DNA from 4 places in the Neobacillus sp. DZ-9 genome. Region 2 is predicted to be linked to each of the others. Evidence: predicted binding sites of a transcription regulator. Region 2 holds the regulator's gene; each other region holds the start of a gene.
What was found. The regulator Rex, encoded in region 2, represses fermentation and respiration genes when NADH is low (regulators of the CRP and FNR family bind a similar motif). The targets are predictions, from matches to a motif close to TTGTGAAATATTTCACAA.
Positions count from the first base shown of each region.

Region 1: the regulator Rex is predicted to act here: its motif matches at 2,572-2,589, upstream of AC59HZ_RS30890 (DUF3224 domain-containing protein).
Region 3: the regulator Rex is predicted to act here: its motif matches at 1,932-1,949, upstream of AC59HZ_RS14360 (DoxX family membrane protein).
Region 4: the regulator Rex is predicted to act here: its motif matches at 2,304-2,321, upstream of qoxA (cytochrome aa3 quinol oxidase subunit II).

Region 1 is NZ_JCAIOL010000030.1:7,885-12,136, reverse strand. Features, by position in the region: gene AC59HZ_RS30900 (glycine zipper domain-containing protein) at 867-1,076, shown strand; gene AC59HZ_RS30895 (hypothetical protein) at 1,332-1,526, opposite strand; gene AC59HZ_RS30890 (DUF3224 domain-containing protein) at 2,064-2,459, opposite strand; gene AC59HZ_RS30885 (DUF3658 domain-containing protein) at 2,611-2,760, shown strand; gene AC59HZ_RS30880 (extracellular solute-binding protein) at 2,964-3,767, shown strand; gene AC59HZ_RS30875 (NUDIX hydrolase) at 4,160-4,252, shown strand, end outside.
Region 2 is NZ_JCAIOL010000021.1:5,070-9,321, forward strand. Features, by position in the region: gene AC59HZ_RS29960 (ABC-F family ATP-binding cassette domain-containing protein) at 1-875, opposite strand, end outside; gene moaC (cyclic pyranopterin monophosphate synthase MoaC) at 1,049-1,540, shown strand; gene AC59HZ_RS29970 (redox-sensing transcriptional repressor Rex) at 1,571-2,230, shown strand; gene AC59HZ_RS29975 (YhbD family protein) at 2,348-2,971, shown strand; gene AC59HZ_RS29980 (polymer-forming cytoskeletal protein) at 2,984-3,706, shown strand; gene AC59HZ_RS29985 (cytoplasmic protein) at 3,720-4,252, shown strand, end outside.
Region 3 is NZ_JCAIOL010000004.1:522,213-526,464, forward strand. Features, by position in the region: gene AC59HZ_RS14340 (pentapeptide repeat-containing protein) at 1-411, shown strand, start outside; gene AC59HZ_RS14345 (hypothetical protein) at 522-722, shown strand; gene AC59HZ_RS14350 (hypothetical protein) at 891-1,115, shown strand; gene AC59HZ_RS14355 (hypothetical protein) at 1,195-1,326, shown strand; gene AC59HZ_RS14360 (DoxX family membrane protein) at 1,341-1,850, opposite strand; gene AC59HZ_RS14365 (heme-dependent oxidative N-demethylase family protein) at 2,040-2,996, shown strand; gene AC59HZ_RS14370 (hypothetical protein) at 2,993-3,439, shown strand; gene AC59HZ_RS14375 (PDR/VanB family oxidoreductase) at 3,452-4,252, shown strand, end outside.
Region 4 is NZ_JCAIOL010000003.1:319,387-323,638, reverse strand. Features, by position in the region: gene qoxB (cytochrome aa3 quinol oxidase subunit I) at 1-1,318, opposite strand, end outside; gene qoxA (cytochrome aa3 quinol oxidase subunit II) at 1,308-2,258, opposite strand; gene AC59HZ_RS10010 (iron-sulfur cluster assembly accessory protein) at 2,630-2,935, shown strand; gene AC59HZ_RS10005 (ABC transporter ATP-binding protein) at 3,228-4,252, shown strand, end outside.

The sequences.
Region 1 (4,252 bases), on a different contig from region 2:
TTTTGTTATTGTAAGTACAGAAATATCACTACCAGAAAGTAAGTTCAGTACAAATCAATATAAAATGACTTATTACGATGGCACTTTTGAAATAGAGATTGGTAATCATACTTTAATCATAGGTTGCGATTAAAAACACTTTATTTCTATCATAACATTTTATAAAATGTGAATTAAGAGGCTCAATTTGAACCCCTTAAAAAGTTTGTGAAATAATGTACTTAAACTATAGGGTGCTAGAGTTGAAGATCCAGCTGCCATTAGGTGGCTTTTTTATTGAAGTAACGGGGCAGGTCAGTTGAAGAACGCATGAAAAAGACCACGCAAATAATTAAAGGTCAAACAGTTCGTAAAGACTTATAAAAATGAGCATAGACCTCTCAGGTAGGATGAGAAGTCTATTGAAAATGGACAAATAATTTATATGTAATATCGTATTCAGATATAGAGGAAATGTAGTTAGGCTATTTTAACATTTTTATGCTGAAGAAGATATTCTTAATGAGAAAGATAATGCCACTTTGTTTAAACAAAATGAAACAGGTACCCAAAAGGGCACCTAGAGTCAAGGAGAAAAACTTTATTAATAAACTATATTCATTTGTCACTTATTTTGTACGGGCTATTGTGGTGCCTTTCGACGAAATAGTGTAATAAATTGAATGGACCTTGTTAACGGGGGGCTATAGTTTAAGACCTAACTGTCATTATGGCAGCTTTTCTTATTGTACAACGTGAAGGATAGTGAAAATTGCAAAGTTTAAAGGACAGATTTAAAATTCGCGTAAATCTGTCCTTATAGGGCAAAATATGTAACGGTATTGTGCTGACAAGCACTTGCCTATTCTAAATAAGGAGTGAGATGAGTGGCTGATAAAAACGAACGTAACCGTGTCGATAATGATGCTGGCGAAGCGGTAGGAACTGGTGTCGGTGCTGTCGCTGGAGCTGCTTTGGGTTCTGTTCTTGGTCCACTTGGTACCGTTGCAGGAGCTGTTGCAGGAGGAGCGATGGGTAACAAAGTCGGCGAAGGTGCCAATGAGGCTAATGACAGTGCTACGAACCGAGAAGATTAGACTTTAACCAAAGTGGTACTGAATGAATTGGATTCCCAAAAAGGGAGTCCTTTTTTTATTAAGCTAATTCAGCTTTTTTAGGTAAATTCCCAGTAAGATTGTGAATCAATTCACTTAAAGTTAACGGGTGCTTGAGTTGAAGAAGGAATTGCGGCGGCAGCTCCTTTTTCTTGTTCAACTATAGGGGCAGGTTAGTACAAAAAGGAAAATCAATTTTTGGCTTATTTAATTAATAGTACACGATTTATTAAAATTTTATTTGACTAATATCTTTTCCTTCATTATCTGTACAAAACGAACCGATAATGAATTAATGATAAAATAATCTTTGTCATTTCTCACGATAAGGTATTTGTAACAATCCATCTTCTCATTTATTTCTTTTTCAACATCTTCTTTTTTAACATCTGATTCTTTTATTATTTTTTCTGTGATTATATTATTATCCAACGTATAGCAAATTGTAAATTCCTTCAAACTAATATCCCTTTCATTTTAAGAGTGATTTAAACTGTCCAATATCACTCATACCGAATTATTGACGCCTATTCTTTATTGTATTTAGAGAACCACACTTTTTGTGCAATATTGTTTACACGATCATTTTATGACTAGTTCGAATAATATTGATTAGGGCATATCGAAGATAAATACTATATTAACCAAGTTACCCAAACTCTTTCTATGTATTATAAAAGATGATTGAGAGAAGTAAATCCCTCTATTTACCTTTAGCCTTTATACCTATTTGAAGTTCAACTACATAATAAACTGCTAATTATATAACAGATGTAGGTGTTCAGCACCCAATTGTTGTCCAGTGAATGTGAATAATTGTACTTAAACTAACGGGTAGCTAGAGTTAATGATTGGGTTGCTGCGGTAACTATTTTTTTCTTATTGCACTAAAGGGCAGGAAAGTTGAGGAAGCTCGTTTGAAGAAAAGGACATTTCTGGTAGTACAGAGATGCCCTTTTTACTGTTTTGTTAGAATTTAAAGTCTAGAATCATCTTACTGGTTTCGCCTGTAAACTTATAATTATAAGACCCTTTTAAGCTTTCTAAGTCACCGGTAGCTTTGATGATTGTTGCTGGAGAATCTAGATTTCCTTTATCAAATATTCCTTGCTCTATAGCCGTAAATGTCCCCTGTTTTCCCTTGTAAGTTCCTTCGAAATACAGAAATCCGGAAATTTTAGAAGTGGCCAAGTGACCATCATCTATAGTAGAGTCGATATAAAATAATAAATATTCAACAAAAGCTTTTCCTGTTAATTCACCCTCAATATCATATTCAACATGGGCAATATTAATAGGAAATTCTTTTCTAGTGTTATCTACTGGCTTTTCATCCCATTTGCTTACTGTAAATCTTACCTCCATACGTAAATCTCCCTTCATTATTAAATAGTAATTAACCTCAAGTATAACATCCAAAAAGTACCATTATTAATAATTGAATAGGATTGTTTTTATTAATTTTTCTTTACGAACTTTGTGAAATATTACACTTAAAGTAAGTATCAAGGTTGGAATGGTGATTGGAGAAGTCCTATCATGGACAAACGAATGGATTAATGCTTTCTTTTTAGAGTATAGAATTCGGCATTTAATCTATAGTGGAGTACTTGAGCTAAAAGGAATACCAAAATCAATGAGACATTATAGTGTTAAACTACGGTGAGGAGTAATGATTAATTCATATCTTCCATAATCGGGCGGGATACTTTAACAAGGGTATCGCTTTTTCCTTATAGTGCCAACGCCTTTATAATTTATTAAGAGCAATTCTCATTTAAACAAAATAATTTTTGTTTTTTTATCAAACCATTTTATTCCTCTATTCGTTTCCTTAGGTGAAAACATAAACAAATGGAGGCATTGAGGATGAAAAAAACTTTGTTAATTGGTACACTCTTTTTACTCTTGTTCACGGCAGCAGGAGTATCGGTATACGCGAACATGAATCATTCATCAGAGTCACAACAGCAATATAAATCTACAAAGAACGATGGAGTGATCAGAGTGTATGGCCCAGGTGGACCACTGGGACCAATGAAGGAAGCTGCAGAAAAATTCATGGCTGAAACGGGAATAAAAGTTATTGTGACGGCTGGACCTGAATCGAATTGGATTGACAAAGCGAAACAGGATGCAGACATCATTTATGGAGGATCTGAGTATATGCTTCGCAGCTTTATGTTTAACAATCCTGGGATGATAAATGAAAAATCACTTACAGAATTATACCCTCGAGCAGCAGGTATTTTGGTACGTAAAGGTAATCCGAAGGAGATTTATTCTCTTGATGATTTAACGAAAAGCGGTGTGAAAATTGTTGATGTAAATGGTGCTGGACAGCTTGGTTTATGGGAAGACTTAGCGGGCAGAAAGGGAGTAATAGAAGGAATTAGCCAAAATATTGATATTTCTGTGAAAACCAGCGCAGAAGCGATTGAGCTATGGAAATCCAATTCGAAGCTAGATGCGTGGATTACATACGAATCTTGGCATTTCAGGCTTAAGGATGTTACCGAATTAGTTGAACTGCCAGATACAGAAAAGCTTTATAGGGGAACCCCAATTGGTCTTACAGGCACTTCAGATAATAAAAAAGACTCCCAAAGATTCGTAGATTATTTAAAAACTGAGTCCTCTCATCAAATCTTTCAAAAATGGGGATGGAAATAGAGTTTAAGAGGAATCAAAATAAATAAAAAAGCTGAGTCCAAAGTCGATTTGAAGGTTATTGGAGTCAGCTTTTTTTGAATTGTGATTTTTCTACCGTTACTTTTAGTTAGATAATAAAGATTTACCCCTATTCAATTATAGGGCGCTTTTCTTTAGTAAGAAGATGTCTTTTTGATATCCCCCTACACATTAAGCGATTAGATTTTGTTAAGGTAAAAAAAGATTGCGAAGTTTTTCACTTAAGCTAACGGGTGCTAGAGTTAAAGTTCCAGCAGCCATTTTGGTGGCTTTTTTTAGCTAACGGGGCAGGTTTGTTGAAGAAGGAAAATGGATAATCGGAAGCGAAAAAGTAGTTGGGAATGAACATTATAAATAATTAGAGAGGAGAAAAAATGGCTGAAAAACCGATTGTTTTAGTTGTAAGTGTTTCAATAATTAAAGAGGAAGAAGTTTTAATGATTAAAGAAAATAAACAAAATGTAATA
Region 2 (4,252 bases):
TGCGCTCGTTTGGTTGTTGAGGCACGGGCTAAATTACGCTGAATAAAGTCTTGGAGGTTCGCAATTTCTTGCTGCTGCTTTTCAAAAAGTTTCATGTCACGCTCATAATTAGCCGCTTTCTGATCTAGATATGAGCTGTAATTGCCCGTAAACCGCTGAATCTGCTTCCGGGAAACCTCATACACCTGCGTGACGACTTTATCTAAAAAATAGCGGTCGTGGGAGACAATTAATATTGCACCATTATAACCCTGGAGATATTGCTCCAGCCATGAGAGAGTATCGATATCCAAGTGGTTGGTCGGCTCGTCCAAGATTAAAATGTCAGGTTTGGTTAATAGCAGTTTCCCTAAAGCAAGCCGGGTTTTTTGACCGCCGCTTAAACTGGCAATCATCACATTAGAATCATGAAAATTTAATCCATGAAGCACAGAGCGAATATCCGCCTCGAATTGGTAGCCGCCCTGCTCTTTAAATTTCACTTGAAGCCCGTCATACTCTTTTAAAATTCTTTCGTACCGGCTTGAGTCTTCGAAAATTGTAGGATCAGCCATTTGTTCTTCAAGCGTGCGAAGCGATCTCTCCATCTGACGAAGTTCCTCAAAAACAGTCAGCATTTCTTCCCAGATAGACAAATTGGATTCTAATCCCGTATTCTGTGCCAAATATCCGATGGTCACATCTTTCGGTTTAATAATTTCCCCGCCATCATGTGACAGATGACCGGCAATGATTTTCAGTAACGTCGATTTGCCCGCACCATTGCGGCCAACAAGAGCAACGCGGTCTCTTGATTGTAATTCCAGCTTTATATTCGATAAAATTAGGTCAGCACCATAATATTTTTGTAGTTGATTAACCTGTAATAAAATCATAAAATTCACCTCTATACTACTCAATAGTTTACCGTATTCCCAATGGTCCGGCAATAAAGCATGTCAGTTCGCTAGATGAGAATACCTAATGGACAAAAAAATGTACCGATAGTTCAAAGTTTCACAGACATAAAAAGAAAAATAGTGTATGATTTAATCGGAGGATTGTTTATATGGCAGAATTCACTCATTTTAATGAAGAAGGCAGAGCAAAGATGGTTGACGTCAGTGATAAACCAGAAACGGCGCGCACAGCTCTGGCTCATTCAAGCATTACAGTCAGCAGAGAAATTTTTGAAAAAATAACGAATCATGAAATGAAAAAAGGCGATGTCTTAGCTGTAGCGCAGGTTGCCGCCGTGATGGCCGCGAAAAAGACATGGGATCTCATTCCAATGTGCCATCCTATTCCATTAACGGGAGTGAATATCTCTTTCTCTTGGGAACAGGCCGGAGATAACTATCAATTATATATAGCTGCTTCTGTTAAAACAAAAGGAAATACAGGTGTAGAAATGGAAGCGTTAACAGCAGCGTCTGCCTGTGCATTAACTGTTTATGATATGTGTAAAGCTGTTGATAAAGGCATGGTCATCGGACCGACCTATTTAGTAGAGAAAACGGGCGGTAAAAATGGAGATTATAAGAGAACAGAACTAGTTTAACAAAACTATTTATATGGGGTGTGGGAGATTATGAGTAACGAAACGATGAAAATACCACAGGCGACAGCTAAACGGCTGCCCCTTTATTATCGATTTTTAAAAAACCTGCATTCTTCCGGCAAGCAAAGAGTTTCATCAGCAGAATTAAGTGAAGCGGTTAAGGTTGATTCGGCGACAATCCGAAGGGATTTTTCCTATTTTGGAGCCTTAGGGAAAAAAGGCTATGGATACAATGTGAATTACTTATTAACCTTCTTCCGCAAAACATTGGACCAGGATGAACTGACAAAGGTTGCCTTAATTGGGGTGGGGAACCTTGGTACAGCCTTTTTAAACTATAATTTTTTGAAAAATAATAATACGAAAATTGAATGTGCTTTTGATGTCGATCCTGGAAAAATGGGAACGACGATTCGCGAGGTACCGGTTTATCATTTGGATGAGCTGGAGAGAGTCATCACCGAACATCAAATATCAGTGGCGATTTTAACCGTACCTGCACAGGTCGCCCAAATGATTACAGACCGGCTTGCAAAGGCAAATGTGAAAGGGATATTAAATTTCACACCGGCAAGATTAAATGTTCCTTCCTCGATTCGTGTTCATCACATTGATTTAGCTGTCGAGCTGCAATCTCTGGTTTACTTTTTAAAGCATTATCCAAATCCATCAGATGAGATCGAGGAATAAAATGTTAAGGGCTTTTCGCAAGATTTTGCGGAAGGCCCTTTTTTTAGGACAAATTATTTGAATCTTTACAACGTAACAGTGTTATGTTACATTAATATACAGAAAGGGGTTTTAATCATGAGCGAGGAGTTAATTTCGAAAAAGGAATTATTAGAGCTGGCGGGAATATCCTATGGACAGCTGTATAGATGGAAGCGAAAAGACCTCATACCGGAGGAATGGTTTGTAAGGAAATCCACGTTTACCGGCCAGGAAACCTTCTTTCCAAAGGAAAAAATCCTAGAAAGAATCAATAAAATTCAAACGATGAAGGAAGATTTATCGTTAGATGAACTAGCAGACATGTTTTCTCCTAGCCTAAGCGATTTGCAGTTAGATAAGGATGAATTAATAAAACGTAACATTGTTTCAAATGCAGTAATGAATTTTTACCTAGAAAATGAGCAAGGCAGCCCAAATTTTAACTTTTCCAGAATGCTTGAAGTTTATGTTTTAGAGAAGCTGTTGCAGTCAGGGGAGATCAATTTGGATGAAGGGAAAATGCTGCTTCAGGTGCTAAAGGACAATGTCGCGCTGATTAAGCAAAAAAGCTGTGAACTCCTGATTACCCGCAAACTAGGTGTGTCATCGTGTCTCTTACTGAGTAATGCGGAAGAGATCCGTTTTGAGAGGGGAACGAAGATTGTCGTGCAGGTTTCCTTAATGACCTGTTTAGAAGAAATTAAGTCGAAATTATTATAAAGGAGAATCCTTATGGAATTGAAAAATAGAGGAGATTTGGCCATTAATGGCTTAGGTTCTTCAAACGGCGGACAATTTAACCTAGTTACATTGAATGGTAGAGGGACGATCAACAATGATGTGGAATGTCATGAATTTGAATGTAATGGCTTAGGGACGGTCAATGGAAATGTTACAGCAGATATGGCCAAAGTGAACGGGAATGCCAAGTTTAAAGGAACATTCGAGAGTCAAAAGTTGACCGTTGACGGGACTGCGAAATTTGAGCAGAACCTGAATGTGAAAAATTTAAGGGTTTCTGGGAAAGCTTCGGTGGGCGGGAGCGTAAAATGTGAGGAGATTAAACTTCGAGGCATGCTTTCAGTTGGGGGGGACTGCGAGGCTGAGTATTTTAAAGGAGAATACCGCTTCACGATAGGCGGGCTCCTAAACGCAGATCAAGTTGATATAAAGATTTATGGGGAATGCAAAGCAAAAGAGATAGGCGGGCAAACAATAACAGTAAGGCAGCATAAAGGGTCGTTCATTGGCGCTTTATTAAAGCCAATTTTCAAAGTGCAACTAGAAACGGAGTTAATTGAAGGGGACAAAATTGACCTGGAAAATACGATTGCCAAAGTGGTGCGGGGCAATCAGGTCAGAATAGGACCGAACTGTCAGATTGGTGTGGTTGAGTACACAGACGAATTTTCACAGGATAAAAATGCTGTCGTGAATGATATCAGAAAGGCATAAGGGGGGAAGGGAAATGAAAAAAGACGCAAACTTGATTATCAATGGTTCAGGAAGTTACCCTGGCGGCCGTTACGATAAAATCAGCATTAGAGGCGAAGGGACGATTGTAAATGATGTGGAATGTTCCTCTTTTAATGTATATGGAACGAGTGAAGCGGTCGAAAATGTTAAAACTGGTTCAGTAAAAATTTTGGGGGAGGCAGAGGTTAAAGGAAATATCGAAGCAGAAGAAACGCTAATCATGGGAACGATGGCAGTCGGCAGCCGGGCGCAATTGAAAAAAATAAAAATCTATGGGCTGCTCGAAGTGGGCGAGAGACTTTTCGGCGATCAAGCAACGATTAAAGGAAGCATCGTAGTTAATGGTGATGTGGAATATGAAACTTTCGATTCGAGCGGCGGTTTTGAAATCAAGGGATTATTAACTGCGGATACGATTAAGGTAGGGCTGCGCTTCGGTGAAAGCACTGCGGAGGAAATTGGCGGGGGAAAAATAACCGTCAAAAAGAAAAAGAACTCTCTTCTTCCCTTCGGAAAAGAGGTTGG
Region 3 (4,252 bases), on a different contig from region 2:
GAATCTCTCACTAATTTGAATCCAAAATCTATCGTAGAACTTGATATACCAGCTCATAGAGCAGTCGTTAATGATTTACTTCTCCGCACAAGTGAACTTGTACGATCAAAGGTTTTTCAAAAGATGAACAAAAAAATAAGTAAGGGACGAGACTTTTTAGGTGCAAAGTTAAAAGGTGCAGACCTTAGAGGTGCTAACTTGAGAGGAGCCTTGCTCATTGCAGCCGATCTCAGGGAAGCCGACATGAGAGGAATCGATTTTATTGGTGCAGACTTAAGAGACGCGGATTTAAGCGGTGCTAATTTAACCGGAAGCTTCTTTTTAACACAAGCACAAGTTAACTCGGCCAAAGGCGATATTCATACAAAATTACCTGATTCATTAATGATTCCTGAACATTGGGTTAAATAGTCTTAGGAATTCACGGAATACCTCTTACAAAATTGTCCCCATTTGTAACAAAAGATTATGAAATTAATGTATAATAATGGAATAGTTTTACAAAATTGGAGGGCTTTTTGATGATGAATAATGGCAATATATTTGGTCTTTTTGCAATCATTCCTATTTTACTTTATTTGGCGATTTTAGTTTTTAGCATATACTTTGTTGTACGAACAATTAAGTTCATGAATGAAAAAACAAAGTTGGATCAGGAGAGAAATGAGAAATTAGATTTATTAATAAAGGTCCTGGGTAATAATGATAGAAATGTTGATTAATATAATTTAAAGTTTCAGGGGAGAAGCTGCGGCGGCTTCTCTTTTTCATTTATTTTTAAGGTTTTGATTCATTAAAAAATGAAATATAATAAGAGTAAGCTGTTCAAAAAATTGTTGAAAATCCAACGTAATAAATGTTGATATAGAATAAATTTAGGAGGGAATTCAATGATTAGGGCGGGAATTGCAGGTGTGGTTGGGTTTATTCTTATTTTTGTAGAATCCTTAATAATAATGAAGTTAAAAGGCTATGAAACGATTGAATTTGGCGGCCTAACACCTTTTATTAATGTCTGGGCAATGAATTTCTTTGTTGTATTTGCTATCCTAACACAGGTTACAAATTGGTTCGAAAATAGAGCAGATTTGGAAAAAAGTGAAGATAGTTATTAATAAAGGCTCTTTTCGTAAACTATGTTACTTTTGGGGCTTAATTAAGTGCATTTACTAAGTTTGTAGGCAATTTTCGCAAATGTTCTTACGAAAAGATACCACGAAGCATCTAGTTATACGGGTTGATGAACTTTTACGAAAAACAACACTCTTTGCGAAAATAGCCTTAATAAAAAGCGCCTATGTCACGGATAGAAAGCCGATTGCATAGGCGCTTTTTTTGAACTAAGCATTATGGTTAACTGTTCGATTACCTTTGAATGCTGCTCTGCGAATAAATGGAATTATCCAGCGGTCAAGACCAAAGCGGCCTGCGTTAAAGCCAGCAAATAAGATAATTGCACCGATGAATAAGTCAGTTGGAATATGAGATACAGTACCAGCTAAGAAGAACGCGAAGTTCATCACTAAACCAAAGAACATTGCTGCAGTAGTTAAGCAGCCAAGAATAAGCCCAAGCCCTACTAAAAATTCACCAACAGGTACGAGTGTATTGAAAATATCTACGTTTGGTAAAGCGAAGTGCTTTAAGAAGTCGACGTACCAGCCGTAAACGATACTGCCATCAGGACCTTTTACTGGATTCGCAATTACTCCTTTTAAAAATCCAGAAGCATCAAACCCGTCTGCTAATTTGTGATATCCAGCTGTGATCCAAGAATATCCGATATATAAGCGAAGAACTGTTAAAATACCAGCGGCAACTTTGTTTTCTCTTAACCAATTGACTAACATTTGAAACACTCCTTTTAAAAATAAGTTTTATATATTGATTACACTGTTAATATATCATTTTTATTTTGAATTGAGAGTAATTTGTTCACTTTTTCACAATTTCGTAAAAAAGATTTGAACAATTTATTAACATGGTCATTTGTTTTTATTAAAATAAAAGTAAAGAATTTTCTGTAAAGTAGGGATGTTATGCAACAAGCCGTTGATTTAGAAACATTTCCGTATCCATTTAAGGGAGAAGTGTATCGATACTCTAACAACTCCGTCCCGTTGGATTGTCCAAGCGGCATCGAAATTACACCGAGTTACATAAATGAAATGAACCTAAAGCGGGGTCTTCTTAAAGAGCATCCTGAACGATGTTATCAGTCACTGCCTCATACACTTCGCGGACAGTGGGAAATCCTTGAAATGATAATGAGTCATCTAGCAGCCTATTATCCAGATAAATTTTCACTTGATAAACAAAATGATGAATGGACGTTTCATAATAAAATTTTTCAAGAAAAGCATAGCTTTATTTTGGGTGATGAAACTACATTACCATATGAGCCGCTAGATTTTATTGGAAGACATGTGCAAGAAGACCTGATTTTCATAATGCAGCGAGATGGGGATTTATTTTTAGATTCCGGTCAATTATGCTTTCCCGCTAATTGGTCACTGGCCTTTGATTTAGGGATGAGCTTTAGAGAAATTCATCATCCGATTCCTGGCTTTAAGGAGGAAGGATTAGATGAGCGAATCCTGCAGTTTTTGTTGCAGTTGGAAGCGGGAAATCCATGGTGGCGGAAAAACTGGTCGTTAATGGCCGGGAATCGTCTCGATACTTCACTAGAAACCTTTGATGTTTGGGGAAAAGGCCGAAAAGAGGTAACATTGGAGAACGCTGGAGAATTCGTCCATTTACGAGTGGAGGTACAGAAACTATTCCGTTTGCCGCGATCAGAGGGCATCCTGTTTACCATTCATACCCATCTTATTTCATTAGAAAAATTTGCTTCAAAAACGGAATGGGCTGAGCAATTTTACCATATTCTCTGTGAGCTGCCAGATAATATTGTGGATTATAAAGGCCTTTCTCGTTTCAAGAATCAAGTACTCGAATACTTGAAGGACCGGCTGGAAAGCAGAGGAGTTTTATGATGCAGAAAGCTTTGTTTGTTTCTGGAAAAAGAAAATATTTATTTTATGCGGATCAGAACGGGATGGAGATTTTACAACCAGTTATCGATTTGGCAATTGAAAAGAATGCAGCCTATGAGATCTACAGCGAAGAACAATCGTTTTTTGAATGGTTGAATAGGCAGAAGATGGGGTGTTACCTATACATTGCAGCGAAATGGGATAAACTGTATTCTCTGAAAAAGCTCACTGAAGAGGCTGGCTTTTCAGAGGGAGAAGCACAGTACATTGGTTATGGTGAGCGATTGGTCAATGTGTTTTGCTGCAGGTGCCATGGGATTTCAAAGGTAATTTTGCAGGGAAATCTTGAAAGCGTTTGCAATGATTGTGATTTGCAGCTTGAGGTTTCCGATCATTATTCTTCACTGAAAAATGCCTATCTTGGCTATGTGGCAAAACTTTAGAGGGGGGATTGAATGGATAAGGAAAAAACAATACCTGTAGTGGTAAAAGAAATTCATCAGGAGACCCTGAATGTAAAAAGCTTTACACTAGCCCATATCGATGGGGAGGAACTGCCGGCTTTTAGCGGAGGATCCCATATCACTACATATATTGAGGGTAGCTTTGGCTTACTCGAGAGGCATTATTCCTTAACAAGCCATCCAGATAATCGGTTGTTCTACCAAATTGCCATTCATCTTAGTGATATCTCAGCAGGCGGTTCTTCTTATTGGCATCACCAGGTAAAAGTCGGGGACAGGCTGCGTATTAGTTATCCCAAAAATCATTTTCCATTGAGCTTCAAGGCAAAACATCATGTTTTTTATGCGGCAGGGATTGGCATCACACCCTTTTTATCAATGATAGCTGACCTGGATGATTCCTTCGAACTGCATTACGCGGCAAAATCAAAGGAGCTTTGTGCATTCTTCGACTTTTTGCAGCAAAATTACCCACGGCAATGTAAGTTTTATTTTTCACAGGGAGTAGGGGCAGAGCGACTTAGTGTTGATTCGCTTTTGGAACATAAGATTGGAAGCCATGTATATTTTTGCGGACCTGAGGCCTTTATATCTAGTTTTACAGACTTTGCCCTCCAAAATGGTTACCCGCGTTCGAGTGTTCATTACGAACGGTTTACACCACCGCGGCCTAAAAAGGCTAATTGTTTTCAGGCTCAAGTTTCAAACGGGAAGACTGTAAAGGTTTTAAAAGAAAAGACCCTGTTGGATGCGCTGCTTGAAGCAGGGATCAAGGCTCCATATTCTTGCCGA
Region 4 (4,252 bases), on a different contig from region 2:
ACATTTTAGGCCACCAGTAATAAAGACCAGCAAATACGGCAAATACTACACCCGGTATTAATACATAGTGGAAATGGGCCACAAGGAAAAGAGTATTATGGTACTGATAATCAGCTGCACCCATTGCCAGCATAACCCCGGTAACACCACCGATGACAAAGCATGGGATGAATGCAAGTGCCCAAAGCATCGCAGTTGTTAATTCAATCCGGCCTTTCCGCATCGTGAATAGCCAGTTAAACATTTTAACACCAGTTGGAATGGCGATCATCATCGTCGTAATGGAGAAGACTGAGTTTACTCCAGGTCCGGCACCCATGGTAAAGAAATGGTGAACCCAAACTAGCATACTTAAAAACGCAATACCAACGATTGAAAATACCATTGAATTATATCCAAACAACCTTTTACGTGAGAAGGTTGAGATAACCTCTGAGAACATCCCGAAAGCAGGGAGTACAACGATATATACTTCTGGGTGACCCCATAGCCAGAACAGGTTCGCCCACATCATATCCATTCCGCCGCCTGAGATCGTAAAGAAATGGGTACCGAAAATACGGTCAAAGGTCATCAATGCAAGAGCAACGGTAAAGATAGGGAATGATGCGACGATAATGACCGAAGCAATGAATGATGTCCAGGTGAACATTGGCATTCTCATTAATGTCATGCCTTTTGTACGCATTTTTAAAACTGTGACGATGAAGTTAATTCCCGTCATCAATGTCCCAATTCCGGCAATTTGCAGGGCAACCGCATAATAGTTATTTCCGATACCAGGCGTAAATTCTTTACCGGCAAGAGGGAAGTAAGCCGTCCAGCCAGCATCTGGAGATCCACCGACAACGAAAGAAATATTAAACAGCATCGCACCGCTGAAGAACAGCCAAAAGCTTAAGGCGTTCAATTGTGGGAAGGCAACGTCACGAGCTCCAATTTGCAGCGGAACGACCACGTTCATTAAACCAATTAACAATGGCATTGCTGCGAACAAAATCATGATAACGCCATGAGTTGTAAAGATTTCATTATAGTGCTGTGCATCTAAAAATTTCATTTCAGGACGCGAGGTTTGCGCCTTCATTAACAGACCATCTACACCTCCGCGGAAGAACATCAATACACCTGAAAGGATGTACATTATCCCAATCCGCTTATGATCAACGGTTGTCAGCCATTCTCGCCACAGCCATTTCCATTTTTTTAAATAGGTTATACCGGCAACTATACCAACCATCGTTAGTACTATAGCAATCTGTGAACCTAGGATTAATGGGTTTCCTACGATGAAAAAGTCATGCCAATTAATTCCCATTGTGTTCACCTCCGTTAGAATCATTCATTTCCGTGTTGTTTTCTTCATCTTTAAAAATCTTACCTTGAACTCCGTGAACCTTGTATAACTCAGGATTTGTATAAGTTTTGGAATTCATTTTCCCATGGTCGACCCATGCTAAGTGGGTGCCAGTAAATGTTTCACGTCCTAAGTGAGTTGGTTTTAAAAGCTCATTGTATTTTTTCTCTGTTAGCTTAGGAGCGTTTGCTTTTACCTCTTTAACCCATTTTTCAAAGTCTTTAGAGGATTTAGCTTCCACAGTGAATTCCATATCGGCATATCCCTTGCCGTTAAAGTTCGTATTTCTTCCTAAAAATTCACCAGGATTATCTGCTGTCAAATAAAGCTGTGTTTCCATTTTGTTCATCGTATATTTTTGACCGCCAAGTGCAGGAACCCAAAAGGATTGCATTGTACCAGCAGAGGTTAATTTAAACTTAACCGGTGTACCAGCCGGAATGTTAACATAGTTCACCGTTTCAATGCCTTGCTCAGGATAGCTAAAGATCCATTTCCAGTCAGCTGAAGTGACATTGATGGTAATTGGTTTTTTATCTTCATAGCCTGCAGGCACTTTTTCTAGTTTATAAATGGTATTTACAGTAGGGATTGTTAAAGCAATAACTATCAAAATCGGGATCGCTGTCCAAATGATCTCTAATTTAGTACTGCCGTGCTCTTCAGGCGGTACGTAGTCTTTATTCTTTGGTGTAGCACGGTACTTCCAAACAATATACCCAAATAATCCAAAAACAACGACAACGACAATTAGCATAAATACGAGTGACCAGTTTATCAAACCAAGAATGTCTCTGGCAGCAGGACCTTTTGGGTCAAATACCACCATTTTGTTGCAGCCACTTAAAAATAAGACAGGCAGGAAAGCCAGCAGGGGGATTAAATAGCCCTTTTTAAACATTTTAAAGCTCCTCTCAGGCAAATTGTTCATTTTTTCACAATCCTTACGTGAATTCATTCACAAACTTCAATAGGATAACTCCATTTTGAAAAAAATACAAGCATAAAATCCAATTAAACTAATTATTATTTTAGATTAATTTTCGGATTAAGTTTCCTCTTTCACAATATTACCAAGATGTCTATGATGATAATATAGGTTTTTGAAAAAAGTTGTGACAAATTTGTTAAGGATTTAAAATGCTAATCATGGAATAGTTTGGAAATATAAATCCACAGCCTTAATCATTGTTGAAAAATGGCTTAAAATTGTCTATTTTAGAATAATAATGAGATAATATTAATACTACATAGAAAGAGGAGACAGGTACGATGAACGTCAAAATTAATCGAATTGCAGCTAAAGCATTGAAAAAAATGATGGATGTGGAGGAAGCGGAAGGAAAGATGTTCCGCGTTTATGTCACTAGTATTCATGGGGATCATGCGCATTATGATTTAATGCTTGATACGCCAACTGAAAATGATGAAGTTGTAAAAACCGATAAGGATATTGATTTTATTCTCGATAAAAACGATGAGTACTTGGATGGTGTTTGGATTCAATACTTCCAAGTGCCAAAAGAGGAATGGGTCATTACCAATCCATCAAAAGGCAGCCATCACCATCATCATTAAAAAAAATTGCCTTGTGCTAAACCAATTATTACAAGTAATGAGGTCTTAATTAAGGACATTTTGAATGGAAACAAGATCAATTTTGTCCTTAAGAGGCCTTATTGAGGACATTTTGGAGGGAAACAAAGCCAATTTTGTCCTTAAGATATCTTAAATTCATCCCACCAAGAAATGCTCACCTAAAACAAATCCCCCAAAAAACACATTTAGTCTTATTTTCAAAAATCTTGAAATTGTTCATAATTTTTTCAAATAATCCTATTATTGCTACTTTTGAACTAAGGAGAATGGTATGATTCGGCGTTTCTTTTCTTATTATTTACCCCACAAAAGGCTATTTATTTTAGATTTTAGCAGTGCAGTGGTGGTTGCGGTATTAGAATTAGCATTTCCGCTCGCAGTAAAGTGGTTTATTGACGTACTGCTGCCTGGAGGTGATTGGCCAACCATTGTTTCGGTAAGCATTGGATTATTCCTGCTTTACTTAATAAGTACATTTCTGCAATTTGTCGTAAATTATTGGGGGCATAAACTAGGGATTAATATTGAAACGGATATGAGACAAGAACTGTTTGAGCATGTACAGAAGCAGTCATTTCGCTTTTTTGACAATACCAAAACAGGACATTTAATGAGCCGGATAACAAATGACTTATTTGATCTGGGCGAACTTGCCCATCACGGGCCTGAAGATGTCTTTATTGCGGTTATGACGTTCATCGGGGCATTCTGGATAATGCTTACCATAAACGTAAAACTGGCCCTCGTTTCAATTTTAGTTCTTCCATTATTAATCTTACTTGTGGTCGTTTGTAATTTGAAAATGAACAAGGCGTGGGGGCAAATGTATTCAAGCATAGCTGATGTGAATGCTCGCGTCGAGGATAGCGTTTCTGGAAGCCGTGTCGTTCAATCGTTTACAAATGAAGAATTTGAGATTGCTAGATTTAGAAAAAATAATCAACGATACCGCGCTGCTAAGCTTGGGGGATATCGAGTTATGTCCTTCAGTTTATCAGGCATTTACATGATGACAAGACTAATTACGATTATCGTTTTAGTTTACGGTGCATGGTTAAGCTTTTCAGGACAGCTTTCCTACGGGGAACTGGTCGGATTTGTACTCTATGTCAATGTCCTCTTTAAACCGATTGATAAAATTAGCGCAATAATGGAACTGTACCCAAAAGGAATGGCTGGATTTAAACGGTTTATTGAGTTAATCGATGAAAAGCCGGATGTAAAAGATACAGAAGAAGCCGTTAAAGTTTCTGAACTTAATGGCAATATTACCTTTCATGAGGTTACATTTCGTTA